Regions from separate parts of the Streptomyces sp. NPDC020884 genome, predicted to be linked through region 1. Evidence: riboswitches for the same ligand, from Rfam matches in the RefSeq annotation. Region 1 holds a riboswitch; each other region holds the start of a gene.
What was found. Region 1 has a riboswitch for cyclic di-AMP ahead of ACH4UK_RS30555 (C40 family peptidase). Riboswitches for the same ligand answer to the same signal wherever they lie in the genome.
Positions count from the first base shown of each region.

Region 2: linked by a shared signal. The riboswitch ahead of ACH4UK_RS32295 (transglycosylase SLT domain-containing protein) and the one ahead of ACH4UK_RS30555 (C40 family peptidase) in region 1 are both predicted to bind cyclic di-AMP.
Region 3: linked by a shared signal. The riboswitch ahead of ACH4UK_RS19365 (M23 family metallopeptidase) and the one ahead of ACH4UK_RS30555 (C40 family peptidase) in region 1 are both predicted to bind cyclic di-AMP.
Region 4: linked by a shared signal. The riboswitch ahead of ACH4UK_RS34645 (M23 family metallopeptidase) and the one ahead of ACH4UK_RS30555 (C40 family peptidase) in region 1 are both predicted to bind cyclic di-AMP.

Region 1 covers NZ_JBIRRY010000011.1:158,582-162,241, reverse strand. Annotated here, with positions in the region: gene ACH4UK_RS30565 (ATP-dependent Clp protease proteolytic subunit) at 84-689, shown strand; gene ACH4UK_RS30560 (hypothetical protein) at 727-1,032, shown strand; cyclic di-AMP (ydaO/yuaA leader) riboswitch at 1,408-1,570, shown strand; gene ACH4UK_RS30555 (C40 family peptidase) at 1,574-2,044, shown strand; gene ACH4UK_RS30550 (LysE family translocator) at 2,153-2,800, opposite strand; gene ACH4UK_RS30545 (LysR family transcriptional regulator) at 2,875-3,660, shown strand, end outside.
Region 2 covers NZ_JBIRRY010000012.1:116,264-119,923, forward strand. Annotated here, with positions in the region: gene ACH4UK_RS32290 (GMC oxidoreductase) at 1-904, opposite strand, end outside; gene ACH4UK_RS32295 (transglycosylase SLT domain-containing protein) at 1,050-1,904, opposite strand; cyclic di-AMP (ydaO/yuaA leader) riboswitch at 1,909-2,096, opposite strand; gene ACH4UK_RS32300 (FAD-dependent oxidoreductase) at 2,548-3,660, shown strand, end outside.
Region 3 covers NZ_JBIRRY010000005.1:540,358-544,017, forward strand. Annotated here, with positions in the region: gene ACH4UK_RS19355 (MerR family transcriptional regulator) at 1-420, shown strand, start outside; gene ACH4UK_RS19360 (PP2C family protein-serine/threonine phosphatase) at 561-1,784, shown strand; cyclic di-AMP (ydaO/yuaA leader) riboswitch at 1,995-2,147, shown strand; gene ACH4UK_RS19365 (M23 family metallopeptidase) at 2,159-3,193, shown strand; gene ACH4UK_RS19370 (aldo/keto reductase) at 3,351-3,660, shown strand, end outside.
Region 4 covers NZ_JBIRRY010000014.1:95,441-99,100, reverse strand. Annotated here, with positions in the region: gene ACH4UK_RS34650 (M16 family metallopeptidase) at 1-1,109, shown strand, start outside; cyclic di-AMP (ydaO/yuaA leader) riboswitch at 1,336-1,502, shown strand; gene ACH4UK_RS34645 (M23 family metallopeptidase) at 1,516-2,331, shown strand; gene ACH4UK_RS34640 (GntR family transcriptional regulator) at 2,511-3,218, shown strand; gene ACH4UK_RS34635 (HPr family phosphocarrier protein) at 3,378-3,659, opposite strand.

The sequences.
Region 1 (3,660 bases):
TCATAACCTTCTGTACGTCCTGTACATTTTTTACGGATGGACGGACGGCAGACGGATGGTCAGCTCCAGAAGAGAGGCACGCCATGATCCGCCCCGCCGCCCGCTACGTACTGCCCGCGTTCACCGAGCGCACCGCGACCGGAACCCGGACGATGGACCCGTACTCCAAGCTGCTGTCCGAGCGGATCGTCTTTCTCGGGACCCCGATCGACGACACGGCCGCGAGCGACCTCATCGCCCAGTTCATGTATCTGGAGCACGCCGATCCGGACCGGTCGCTCTCGCTCTACATCAACTCCCCCGGCGGCACGTTCCAGGCGATGGCGGCGGTCTACGACACGATGCAGTTCCTGACCTGCGAGGTGGAGACCTTCTGCCTGGGGCAGGCGGGCTCCTATGCGGCGGCCCTGCTGGCGGCCGGGGCGAAGGGACGCCGACATGCGCTGCCCGGCGCGCGGGTAGTCATCCAGCAGCCCGCACTGGAGGAGCCGATGCGGGGCCAGCCGTCCGACCTGGAGATCCACGCGCGCGAACTGATGCGCACCCGCGAGATGTTCGCGGCCATGCTGGTCCGGCACACGGGCCGGACCGCGGAGCAGGTCACCGCCGACATCGAGCGCGACACCATCCTCGACGCGAAGGCCGCCCTCGCCTACGGGCTGGTCGACCACGTCATGGAGAACCGCTGACCGTCCCGCCCGCCGTACGACGCGAGGTGAATCGCCGATGGAGCCACCCGACTTCCCGCCCCTGCCCGCACTGACCCGCGCCGAGGGCGAGTTCGTCGACTGCTATCTGGCCGTGCTCGACCAGGTGGGCCGGATCAACCCGGCCCACGGCAGCGACACCTACAGCGCACTGCGGGCCGCCCAGGCCCTGGCCTCCCGGGCGGCGGCGCTGCGCGACGCCCTGGCCCTGATGCACGAGCGCGGCGAGTCGCGGATCCACGCCGCCACCCTGGCGCGGGCCCTGCGGGTGCTGGACGGGGAGCGCCGGGCGGGCCGGGTCGCGATGCCGCCGCCCGTGAACTGACCGGCTCGGCGCGCGGGGAGCGCCATACGGGAGCGGGCCGGTCGGTCCCGCGCACGACACGCCCGGTCCCGCGACCGGTTTCCCTCGCTCGTTCGGCGTAGGCGATCACCCGCGCGAGCGACGGCTCAACTTGCGTTCGACGCCCGCGCCGTACTCGAAATGTGCCCTTTCGTCGCTGGTACGAGGGTGTGCGCCCGGCTCGTCGGCGGGCGCGAATCCGACCTGTCCACCTGAATGGATCAGTGGTGAGGAGACTCACAAACCATCGTTTCAACTCGGAAATCCGGCACCGAGTGAGTCAAGATCCCTGGGACGACAAGCCCCCGCCACCGCGGCGGGGCGGTCCGGGCGGACGCCGAGTCCTGCCGCCGCCCGGATGACTGGTCGACAGAAGTGGATCGGCAGGAGTGGAGGACCCGAGCACAACGGGCCGACCGGGAGACCGGGAAGCCCTCGGGGTGAAGCCGCGACGCGGCCGGGCAACTTCGCCAGCCCGAACCCGACAGGTCATCCTTCACAGGCGGCTGACGAAGGGTTGCGCATGTCTGCGCAGGTTCATGTCCCGTCTCTGTTCGCCCGGGTCGGCACGGCCTCGGTGCTCACCCTGGCCGTGACGTCCACGATGCTGGCGCCCGGCCTGGTGAGCGACGCCGAGGCCGCCACCCACTCGACGAAGGCCCTGAAGGTGGCCGCGTCGAAGAAGGGGGCTCCGTACAAGTACGGCGCATCCGGCCCCAGTCGCTTCGACTGTTCGGGGCTGACGCTGTACTCGTTCAAGAAGGCCGGGAAGAAGCTTCCCCGCACGGCACAGCAGCAGTACAACAAGACCCGTCACATCGCGAAGTCGCAGCGCAAACGCGGGGATCTGGTCTTCTTCCATTCCGGGCGCAGCGTCTACCACGTGGGCATCTACGCCGGGGCCGGGAAGATCTGGCACTCCCCCAAATCGGGGGATGTGGTGCGACTGGCGAAAATCTGGTCCAAGGGCGTCTGGTACGGAAGGGTCCGCTGACCCACCGACCGGACGCTTTTTCCTTGCGGGCGGCCCAACCTCTTGCTCACGGGCGGCCCGGCCTCCTCCGGGACCGCCCGTGACGGCGCTGCCGCGCTGACGGCGTCCTCAGCGCAGCAGCGGGCCGGTCACCAGCGCCACCCCCAGACCGGTGAGCGCCACACCGCTGCCGCCCTCGATGGCGCGGGCGGTACGCGGTCGGCGCAACCACCGGCCCAGCCGGTCCACGAGCAGGGCGACGGCCGGGAACCAGATCAGCGCCAGCACCACCACGACGGCCGCGAGCAACAGGGTCCGGGGCAGCGGGGGCTGCCCGTGGGGCACGAACTGGGGCAGCAGGCTGAGGAAGAGGACCGGGGCCTTCGGGTTGAGCGCGTTCGTCAGGAACCCCTGGCGCAGGGCGCGTCCGGGCCGCTGCCCCGGCTCGCCGTCCGGCGCGTCGGAGGGCGTACCGGATCGGTCCGGTGCGGGCCCGCGGCGGATCGCGTACAGCGCGCTGATCCCGAGGTAGAGCACGTACGCGCCGCCGAGCAGCTGGACGGTGCGGAAGAGCACCGGCATGGTCACCAGCACCGCGGCGAGTCCGGCGACCGCGAGCGCGGTGTGCACCAGCAGCCCTCCGGCGACGCCGAGCGCGCTGGCCAGCCCGGCGGTGCGCGAGGCCAGGGCGTTGCGGACGACGACGGTGAAGTCGGCGCCGGGCAGCGCGACCATGCCGGCGGCGACCCCGGTGAAGGCGATCAGTTGTGCGTCCATGAGGTCCAGCCTGGACCTGCGGAGCCTTTAGCGTGTACTTGCAATCTTCTGGGTCTGCCTAAAGGAACGCTTTCATGTACGACCCGACACGGCTCGCGGCCCTGGTGGCGGTCGCGGAGGCCGGATCGATCACCCGGGCCGCCGCCCGCCTGGGCTACACCGCGCCCGCGCTCTCCCAGCAGCTGGCCAAACTGGAGCGGGAGGCCGGGGCGGCGCTGCTGGTGCGCCACCATCGCGGGGCGCGGCTGACGGCGGCGGGCGAGCTGCTGGCGGGCCGGGCCCGGCGGATCCTGGACGAACTGGACCAGGCCCGGCACGAGCTGGCGCGGCTGGCCGGGCTCTCGGGCGGCAGGCTGCGGGTGGGGACGTTCACGACGGCCGGGATCCATCTGCTGCCGCCGGTCCTGAGCGCGTTCCGGCGGGCCCATCCGGAGGTCGAGCTGGCCGTCGCCGAGTACGAGCCGCCCGGCGGGGTCGCCGCGGTGGTGGCGGGCGAGGTGGACCTCGCCCTGACCCACGCCTACGAACCGGCGGCCGCCGGGCCCCCGCCGGTGGGCGTTCTGGTGGAACCCCTCCTGGTCGAGGAACTGGTGCTGGTCACCTCGGTGGGCCACCGGCTCTCCGAGGGCACCGGGCGGCTCGCGGTCACCGAGCTGGCCGGGCGGCCGCTGATCAGCAGCGCGCCCACGCATCCGCCCCGGCGCGGGGTCGAGAACGCGCTCGCCGAGGCCGGGGCGACCCCGGCGGTGATCTGCGAGTCGCCCGGGTACGCACTGGTGTGCGCGCTGGTCAGTGCGGGGCTCGGGGTGGCGGTGGTGCCGGAGATGGTCGCCTCGATGGCGGCCGCCCCGCTGTCGGTC
Region 2 (3,660 bases), on a different contig from region 1:
CCGGGGCGGGGGTGACGGTGGTGACCTTGTGGAGCGGGGTGATGGTGACCCGGCCGGTGGCCTTGATCCGGTCGATGTAGGTCTTCTGGAGCGACTTCTTGCCGTAGTTGTTGCCGTAGAGGATCTCGGCGTCCAGGGCTGACTTGGGGACGGTTCCGGCCGCCTCCTGCTTCATGTAGTCCCAGTCGTAGACCGCGGGCACGAAGAGGAACGGGAAGCCGGAGCGCTGGGCGTGTTTTCGGCCGACCCGGGCGTACTGGTAACAGTCGACGGTGTCGAACCACGCGGGATCGATGGTGGTGACGCCCAGCCCGCTGTTGGCGCGCGGGTAGTAGGTGCTGTACATCTCCTCGGCGTTCACCGTCGGGAGGATGGCGCCGAAGTTCTCCCGGCGCGGGGTGACGGCCATGCCGCCGTTGACCAGGGACCCGCCGCCGACGCCGCGGCCCTGGTAGACCGTGATGCCGGAGAACTCCTCCGCGTCCAGGATGCCGGTGTAGCGGTTGACGTTCTTGTCGATGGGGAAGCCGAGGAAGTTGCTCAGCGGCTGCTTGGTGCGGGTCCGCAGCCAGAACGAGCGGTCGTCCGGTCTGGTGGTGTTGGCGAAGATCTTGCCGTCCGCGCCCGGGGTGTCCCAGGCCATGCCCATCTCGATCATGTGGACGTCCGTGCCGGCCTGGGCGAGCCGGAGGGCGGCCACGGAGCCGCCGTATCCGGTGCCGATGACCAGGACCGGCACATGGGCGCCGGAGCCGATCGGCGCCGCTGCCGTGCGGACGCTCGCCCATGACGGCGCGGCGGGTCCGGCAAGCGCCGCGGCCCCCAGAAGAGAACCTGTTCCTGTGATGAACCTTCGACGCGAGACACCCTTGGCCTCGCCATCCTGCGTGGTAGCGTCACTCATGTGACATCCCTCACTCTCGACAGAGTGCAACAGGTTCTACTGTCGATCGCGTGGTAAGTCACTAGAAACTTGGGGGTAACTTCCCGTACAGGCCTGAGGGGCCCCGGACCGTGGTCCGGGGCCCCTCAGGCCTGTACGGGAAGGCTCAGTACGCGCCGAAGACGTTGTCGATCGAGCCGTACCGGTCCGCGGCGTAGTTGCACGCGGCCGTGATGTTGGCGACCGGGTCGTAGCTGTCGGTCGAGGTGCCGGGCACGTGGTAGGCCTGGAAGGTCGGGTCGATGACCTGGAGCAGCCCCTTGGACGGGGTGCCCTTGACCGCGTTGGAGTCCCAGTTGTTGATCGCGGCCGGATTGCCGGAGGACTCGCGGATGATGTTGCGGTGGATGCCCTCGTAGGTGCCGGGGATGCCCTGCTCGGCCATGACGGCGAGCGACTCCTTGATCCAGCCGTCGAGGTCGTTCGTGTAGGTGACGGCGCTCTTCTCGGCGGCCGGAGCGGCCTGTGCCACGGGGGCGGCGTCGACGCGCTCCGAACGGTCGGCGCGGTCCGCCGAGGCGCCGCGTGCGGCGGACGGGGAAGCCTTGCCAGCCTTGCCAGCCTTGCCGGCCTTGGCGTCCGACGGGGCGGCGGCCTTGCTTCCGAGGGTCAGCTTGACACCCGGGTGAATAAGGTCGGGATTCCCTCCGACGATCTTCCGGTTGCCTTCGTACAGCTTCTTCCAGCCGCCGCTGACGGAATGCTCGCGGGCGATCTTGGAAAGCGTTTCGCCGGCCACCACGGAATGCTGGGCGGGTGCGGCGCGCACGGCGGAATCAGCCGATGCGGCCACCGAGGCGGGCACCACGGCCTGCGGCGCGGCGGCGGGCGCAGGGGCCGCGAAGGCGCTGGTGGCGCCGATGACCGGCAGGGCGAGAACGGCTCCGCCGGTGGTCATGGCGGCGAGGCCGCGGCTCAGCGAGGTGGACTTGGGACGGCGGTGCTTACCCTGTGCGGGCATGGGGAATTCCTCTCCGGCGCCTGCGAGGTGAGCTGTCGGGTTCAGACGGGAGATGTCTGGCCGCACGAAGATGCGACTTCACCCCAAGCCGTTCCGGTTACGGATCGGCGACTTACCTGGGTCCCCCGCTCCTGCCGTACGTGAGTGGGTTTCGGATTCCCGGACGGCGGCAGGATTCGGCGTTCCATCCGGATTGACGGTGACCGTAGGCGAGAAACGCGGAACAGAACAACCCCCGCATTCCGCTTTCCCTTTTCCACGCAAGATCGAATGGCGGAATTCCCGGATCGGGCCGTGCCGCCACGGCGTCAACTTTCTTCGCACAGAAGGGAACCGATGGATCCGCTTCTGCGTCCGCACCCTCGGACGTGACGCTCACCACTCCCTCGCGGTGATGGCCAAAACAGGCCTAGGCAAATGCCTCAACAATCCCAATAGACCCTTTATGGATGAGTGAACCAAAAGAGCCAAATCGACCATATCGGCACAAGGAAAGGGATCAATCGGTCACTCGCGACAGGGCCGGTCGACGAGCCCGCGGGACGATCGCTTACGGTGTGGGGTGGAGACTAGTAAGCCAACCCTTACCTCCGACGTACGCTGTACCTGCCCGCGTTCGCCCGCCCCGAAGGAACACCACGCCATGACACGCCCCGTCCGCGTCGCCATTGTCGGAGCCGGCCCCGCCGGTATCTACGCTGCGGACGCGCTGCTCAAATCCGAGGTCTGCCAGGACCCGGGGGTCTCCATCGACCTCTTCGAGCGCATGCCCGCGCCCTTCGGCCTGATCCGTTACGGCGTGGCCCCCGACCACCCGCGCATCAAGGGCATCGTCAAGGCCCTGCACCAGGTGCTGGACAAGCCCCAGATCCGGCTCTTCGGGAACGTCAGCTACCCCGATGACATCGGCCTGGACGACCTGCGGTCGTTCTACGACGCGGTGATCTTCTCCACCGGCGCCGAGGCCGACCGGGCGCTCGACATCCCCGGCATGCAGCTGGACGGTTCCTACGGCGCGGCCGAGTTCGTCTCCTGGTACGACGGGCACCCCGAGGTCCCGCGCACCTGGCCGCTCACCGCGGAGAAGGTCGCCGTGCTCGGCGTGGGGAACGTGGCCCTGGACGTGGCCCGCGTCCTGGCCAAGACGGCGGACGAGCTGCTGCCCACCGAGATCCCGGACAACGTGTACCAGGGCCTCAAGGCGAACAAGGCGCTGGAGGTGCATGTGTTCGGGCGGCGTGGCCCGGCGCAGGCCAAGTTCAGCCCGATGGAGCTGCGGGAGCTGGACCACTCCCCCAACATCGAGGTCATCGTCAACCCCGAGGACATCGACTACGACGAGGGCTCCATCGCCACCCGGCGCGAGAACAAGCAGGCCAACATGGTCGCGCAGACCCTGGAGAACTGGGCGATCCGGGACGTCGGCGACCGCCCGCACAAGCTGTTCCTGCACTTCTTCGAGTCCCCGGTCGAGATCCTCGGCGACGACGGCGAGGTCGTGGCGCTGCGCACCGAGCGCACCGAGCTGGACGGCACCGGCAACGTCCGGGGCACCGGCCGGTTCACCGACTGGGACGTGCAGAGCGTCTACCGGGCCGTCGGCTACTACTCGGAGGAACTGCCCAAGCTCCCCTTCGACGTGGCCTCCGGCACCGTCCCGCACGAGGCGGGCCGCGTCATCTCCGGTGACGAGCACATGGCCTCGGTCTACGTCACGGGCTGGATCAAGCGCGGCCCCATCGGTCTGATCGGGCAC
Region 3 (3,660 bases), on a different contig from region 1:
GGGATGGAACTCATGGCAGCTGAAGTGTTCGACGGCTTCGACCACACCGCCCACGAGCAGGAGGTGACCGAGCGCTGGGGCCGGGAGGCGTACGAGGAGGGCGACCGCTGGTGGCGTTCGCTCGGGCCGGAGGAGAAGAAGGCGTTCCAGGACGAGCACGAGGCCCTCGCGCGCGACTGGGGCCGGGCCAAGGAGGCCGGGCTCGCCGCCGACGGGGCCGAGGCGCAGGAACTCGCGCGACGGCACTGCGCGTGGCTGTCGCCGGCCAAGAAGCCCGGCCGTTCGTACGTGATCGGGCTCGGGGAGATGTATGTCGCCGATCCCCGCTTCGGAAAGAACTACGATCGCTACGGGGACGGCGCCGCCGCCTTCGTACGGGACGCATTGACGGTCTACGCGGAAAACCGGCTCACCGACTGACCGGGGGCGGCCGGGCCTCCGTCCGCTTCCCCCTATTCGGCCGATGAGGAGTCGCCGCTCGGCGCGGCTCCGGGAAGCCTGGACGGGGCGCGGTACCGTCCGCAGCCGTGGGTGGACCGGGCAGGAGTGCACAGGTGGGGATGGCCGACGAACGGCGTGGAGGCGCGGCGGGGAGCGTCGACGCCGTGAGCCGTGCGGTGTTCGGGACCCGCGAGGGTGAGGCGACGCCCGGCAGGCAGGGCACCGGGCGGTTCGTCCGGATGCTGCCCGCCCTGCTGATCGTCGGCGGGCTGGTCTTCGACTCGCTGGCCCCGCCCAATTTCACCGCGGTCCCGCTGTTCGTGGCGGCCCCGCTGGTCGCCGCCCCGTTCTTCTCGCTGTCCCGGACCGTCCGCACGGGTATCGCCGCGGTCCTCTCGGTCATCGCGATGCGGCTCTCCGACGGGACGTCCACCCAGGTGGTCCCGGTCATCGAGATGATCACCGTGCTCACGGGCTCGGTGCTGGCCGTCGTCATCAACGGCGTCGTGCGGCGCGGCAACGAGCAGCTGGCCTCGGCCCGGGTCATCGCGGAGACGGCCATGCGGGCCGTGCTGCCGACGCCGGCCGAGCGGATCGGCGGGCTCCAGGTGGCCGCGCGGTACGAGGCGGCGCAGGCGGACGAGTTCGTGGGCGGCGACCTGTTCGCCGTCGCGGACACCCCGTACGGCGTACGGGTGGTCGTCGGCGACGTACGCGGCAAGGGCCTGGGCGCCGTCGAGGCCGTGGCGGTGATCATCGGGGCGTTCCGGGAGGCGGCCGAGCAGGAGCGTTCGCTGGAGGGCGTCGCTCAGCGGCTGGAGCGGGCGCTGGCGCGGGAGGGCACGCGGCGGTACGGGCTGGACGCCATGGAGGGCTTCATCACCGCCGTGCTGGCCGAGATCCCGCCGGGCTCGGCCTCGCTCCGCCTCGTCAACCGCGGTCACCCCGAGCCGATCCTGCTGCACGCGGACGGCGCCTTGGAGGTGCTCGTGCCCTCCGTGCCCGCGCTGCCGCTGGGGATGGACCTGGGCGTGTGGCCGGACCGGTCCGACGAGTGGGCGATGCCCGCCGGAGCGACGCTGCTCGCCTTCACCGACGGACTGTCCGAGGCCCGGGACCAGCACGGCGTCTTCTACGATCCGGCGGCCCGGCTGCGCGGCCGGATCTTCCCGGGGCCCGAGGAGCTGCTGTCGGCGCTGACCGACGACGTACGGCTGCACACCGGGGGACGGACCACGGACGACATGGCGCTGATCGCGGTCGCCCGGCCGGCGGAGGGTCAGCCGGTGCGCCGGACGACGGTGAAGATCGTGGGCCGGGGCGATGACACGGTGAGTGACTGAAAGGCACCCCTCCGCATAACATTTGACACACCGTCAGAAAAAGGGGTGTGGTCAAGTGACGGTCAAGTTGCCCGATTCCAACCGCTTGTGACCCGTACATCCCGGTCGTGCTCGTTAATGATCAACAGGAACAGCTTGGAATCGGGCCCGTGTGTCTATTAACGTTCGATAACGCAGTGCGGTCGTCACAGCCGTCGTCAGAGACGGCGCCGCGCGCGAGCGCCGAATTCCGCAAGGGAACCGGGGAACCACCTACATGGGGTGAATCGGACGCCTGCGTCTCGTGAGAGACGGAGGGGCCCGTAGGAGACCTTCCTGCTCCGAACCCGTCAGCTAACCCGGTAGGCGAGAAGGAAGGAAAGGAGTGCGCCCACGTGGCGTCCAACAAGCCTGCCCCTGAGGCCCCGTCACCCTTCAGTGCCGACACCTTCGGTGACGCGGAGCGGTCCTGGGAGGAGTGGAATCCCACCGAGGAGTCCATTCGTCCCGTGCGCGGCAGGCACCGCGTAGCCAAGCAGCGTGGTCTGGCCCGCAGCTCCACCGTCCTCGGGGTCGGCGTCATAGCGGCCGTCGGTGCGGGTGGCATGGCCACCGCGCAGGACAAGGCGCCGGTCTCCATCTCTCTTCCCGATTCCATCGCGGACAACCTTCCCGACGCCAAGTCCCTTCCCGGCGTCGGGTCCTTCATGTCGGACGACGCGGAGCCCGCTCCGGTCGCCGCGTCCGCGCCGCTCACCACCGCCGGCCTCACCAGCGCCGAGGCCGAGCAGGGCACCACCGACGCGGGCGAGGCCCTGCGCGCCCGGATCCTCCAGCAGGCCGAGCAGCAGCAGGCCAGCGCCGACGCCGAGGCCAAGGCCGCCGCCGAGAGCGCCGCGGCCGAGAAGGCGGCGCAGGAGGCCAAGAAGCAGCAGGACGAGGCCGCGGCCGAGGCCGCCGCCAAGAAGAAGGCGGCGGAGGAAGCGGCCGCGAAGAAGAAGGAGGCCGAGCGTCTCGCCAAGCTCGCCGCCAGCTTCTCCCTGCCCACCTCCTCGTACACGATCAGCTCGACCTACGGTCAGTCCGGCGCGATGTGGTCCTCCGGCCAGCACACCGGCCTCGACTTCGCCGGGTCGACCGGTGCGCCGCTCAAGGCCGTGCACGGTGGCACGATCACCTCGGCCGGCTGGTCCGGTTCGTACGGCTACCGCACGGTGCTCCAGCTCGATGACGGCACGGAGATCTGGTACGCGCACCAGTCCTCGATCGACGTCTCGGTCGGCCAGAAGGTCACCACCGGCGAGACCATCGGCCGCATGGGCGCCACCGGCAACGTCACCGGGGTCCACCTCCACCTGGAGGTCCGCACCGCGGGCGGTTCCGCGATGGACCCGATGGCCTGGCTGAACAGCAAGGGCCTCTCGGTCTGAGCCCCGGCCCTCCGGCCGGCGTCCTCCGTCGCCACCCCTGAAACCCCGGCAGCCCTGACGCACACCCCCCGACGTCAGGGCTGCCGGTCCGTCCGGTGGCGGCACGGCCCGCGCGGCGGCGGAATACCACCCCCGCCCCGGCTCGTTGGACCCTCACATGACTTCTCGGCGTATTCTCGGCAGCTCCGACCTCCAGGTCTTCCCCCTCGCCCTCGGCGGCAACGTCTTCGGCTGGACGGCGGACGAGGAAGAGTCCTTCGCCGTCCTGGACGCGTACGTCGCGGCCGGCGGCAACTTCATCGACACCGCGGACGCGTACTCCGCCTGGGTCGAGGGCAATCGGGGCGGCGAGTCGGAGTCCGTCATCGGCAAGTGGCTGGCCTCCCGCGGCAACCGGTCCGACATCGTCGTCGCCACCAAGGCCGGCGCCCACCCCGACCACCGGGGACTCTCCGCCGGCACCGTCA
Region 4 (3,660 bases), on a different contig from region 1:
GCTGCGGCGCCACGCTCGACGCGCACGCCGACCACCCCGGCGTCCGGGTCTCCCTGGAAGTTCCCGCCTCCCGGCTGGCCAAGGCCCTCGGGCTGGTCGCCGAGGCGCTGCGGGCCCCCGCCTTCGACGCGAGCGAGATCGAGCGCCTCGTCGGCAACCGCCTCGACGAGATCCCGCACGAGCACGCCAACCCGTCCCGGCGCGCCGCCAAGCAGCTCTCCAAGGAGCTGTTCCCGGCCACCGCCCGGATGTCCCGCCCGCGCCTGGGCACCGAGGAGACGGTCCGGCGGATCGACGAGGTCGCCGTGCGCGCCTTCTTCGACGCCCATATCCGCCCGTCCACCGCGACGGCCGTGATCGTCGGCGACCTCACCGGCATCGACCTGGACGCGCTGCTGGCGGAGACCCTCGGCGACTGGTCGGGCAACGCCGGTCAGACCCGCCCGGTGCCGCCCATCACCGCGGACGACACCGGCCGCGTGGTCATCGTCGACCGGCCCGGCGCGGTCCAGACCCAGCTGCTGATCGGCCGGATCGGCGCCGACCGGCACGAGAGCGTGTGGCCCGCTCAGGTGCTCGGCACGTACAGCCTGGGCGGCACCCTCACCTCCCGGCTGGACCGGGTGCTGCGCGAGGAGAAGGGCTACACCTACGGCGTGCGCGCCTTCGCCCAGGTGCTGCGCTCCAGCGGCCCCGACTCGGGCGGCGCGGCCATGCTCGCGATCAGCGGATCGGTGGACACGGAGTCCACCGGACCGGCGCTGGAGGACCTCTGGAAGGTCCTGCGGACGCTGGCGGCCGAGGGGCTGACCGACGCCGAGCGCGAGACGGCCGTGCAGAACCTGGTGGGCGTCGCCCCGCTGAAGTTCGAGACCGCCGCCTCCGTCGCGAGCACGCTGGCCGACCAGGTCGAGCAGCACCTCCCCGACGACTACCAGGCCCACCTCTACGCCCGGCTCGCCGACACGGGCACCGTGGAGGCGACCGCCGCCGTGGTCAGCGCCTTCCCGGTGGACCGGCTGGTCACGGTCCTCGTGGGGGACGCGGCACAGATCGAGGAGCCCGTGAAGGCGCTCGGCATCGGAGAGGTGTCGGTCGTCACCGGCTGACGCACCGCCCGCGGCACACCGCCGCGAACAGGACCCCGACGGACGAAAGTTCGTCGGGGTTCTCCATTTTTGTCACTTTGATCCCCTTTGTGCCTCTTTGTTGGAGAGGTTGCCTGTCTGCCCTGTGGGATGCGCGACAAATCGCCTGGTCCGTTTGGTGATGGGAAGTCGCCCCGCCTAGCGTCGGCCCGGCTGTCCGTCACCCGTATGCCGCATCCGCGGCGCCGGGCAGTCATCGCCGAGTCCCCGTCAGGCGCGAGCCTGGGGAGCCGGGGACCCACGCAGTCCCTGGGGTGAATCGGAGGCCCGTGCCGCAGCCCGGCGCGGGAATCCGTAGGAGACCTTCCTGCTCCGAACCCGTCAGCTAACCCGGTAGGCGAGAAGGAAGGAAAGGATCAACCCCTCCATGGCGTTCACCCGTGCCACCGGGAAGCACCGTGCCCCGAGCCGCCTCACGCGCCGGAGCGCGCGGGCCGCCGGCATCGCGGCCCTGGCCACCACCGGAGTCATCGGCTCGCTGGCCTCCCCGGCCATCGCCGCGGACACCGAGGCCGCCCAGGTCGCCGACACCGGCCTCACCCAGGCCGTCGCCCTCGACGCCACCCTCGCCGACCGGATCGGCGCGCAGGCCCACGCCCAGAAGCAGCAGGCCGACGCGATCGCCGAGGCGAAGGCCAAGGCCGCCGCCGAGGCCCGCGCGAAGGCCGCCAAGGCCAAGGCGAAGGCGGAGGCCGAGCGCAAGGCCGAGGCCCGCGCCAAGGAGGTCCGCGAGGAGAAGGCCCGTGCCGCCCGCGCCGCCGAGCGCGCCCGGCTGAACGCCTTCCACCTCCCGGTCTCCGGCTCCCACGTCACCACCGGCTACAACACCGGCGGCGCGCTCTGGTCCTCCGGCAGCCACTCCGGCGTGGACTTCCAGGCCGCCTCCGGCAGCTCCGTCGTCGCGGTCGGCGCCGGTACGGTCGTCGAGGCCGGCTGGGGCGGCGCGTACGGCAACAACATCGTGCTCCGGATGACGGACGGCACCTACACCCAGTACGGCCACCTCTCCTCGATCGGCGTCTCGGTCGGCCAGAGCGTCTCCTCCGGCCAGCAGATCGGCCTCTCCGGCTCCACCGGCAACTCCACCGGCCCGCACCTGCACTTCGAGGCCCGCACCACCCCCGACTACGGCTCCGACATGGACCCCGTCGGCTACCTGCGCTCCCACGGTCTCAGCGTCTGACCCCACCGCGCGATCCACCGCCCGAAGGCCCCGGCTCCCCGCCGGGGCCTTCGGTAATTCCGGCGTGAAGATATCCATGGATTCCGACCTGCCATCGGAAATTCCGGCGGATTGCAATAGAGTCACGGAACAGACGTCGGGCGGCCGCGTTTCGCGGGGATCAAGGCGGAGGTTCGGACATGCGCATTCCCGCGCATTCGGTATGCACGGCAATTCGTGACGACATCGTCTCCGGTGTCTTCGAGCGCGGCAGCCGCCTCACCGAGGAGGTGCTGGCGCGCCGGTACGGGGTCTCCCGCGTCCCGGTCCGCGAGGCGCTGCGCACGCTGGAGTCCGAGGGCTTCGTGGTCACCCGCAGGCACGCCGGCGCCTGTGTCGCCGAGCCCACCGAGCAGGAGGCGGCCGACCTTCTGGAGGTGCGGATGCTCCTGGAGCCGCTGGGCGCCGCACGTGCCGCCCAGCGGCGCACGGAGGCCCATCTCAAGGTGCTCCGGGGCCTGGTCAGGCTGGGTCAGGAGCGGGCCCGCCGGGGCGAGGGCGAGGATCTGCGCTCCTTGGGCGGCTGGTTCCACGAGACCCTCGCCCAGGCCTCCGGCAGCCCCGGACTCATCGCGCTGCTCACCCAGCTCCGGCACAAGATCGCCTGGATGTACGCGGTCGAGCAGCCGGCCCGCCCGGTCGACTCCTGGGCCGAGCGCGGGGCGATCGTGGACGCCGTGGCGCGCGGCGACGCCGAGCGGGCGAGGGCGCTGACCGCCCAGCACGCGGAACGCGCCACCGGGGCCCACCGGCTCCGCCGCCCCGATCGGACCGGGCGGCGCACCGCCCCCGTCCCCCGCGTGAGCACTTCGCAACATGGCGTAAACACCGCGGGCGTCCGCCATTAACAGGAGAGCCGTATACAAAGAGAAGTAATTCCGGGAATGCGGTCTGTGCTGCCCGAATTATCGAGGCGCCGCTCTTTCCGGAAAACGAAAGAGCCGCGATCCCTTCCAGGGTCGCGGCTCTCGCACCTCGGGTATCCGGCAGAGCCGGAAGCCCTCGGATCAGACGGTCTCGGGGAGTTCTTCCAGGCCCTCGGCGACCAGCTTGGCCAGCCGGTCCAGAGCGGCCTCGGCGTCGCCCGCCTCGGACGCGAGCACGATCTCCTCGCCGCCCTGTGCGCCCAGACCGAGCACCGCGAGCATGGAGGCGGCGTTCACCGGGTTGCCGTCGGCCTTGGCGATCGTCACGGGGACGCCGGAAGCCGTGGCGGCACGGACGAAGATGGAAGCGGGGCGGGCGTGCAGGCCCTCGGCCCAACCGACGTTTACGCGGCGCTCAGCCATG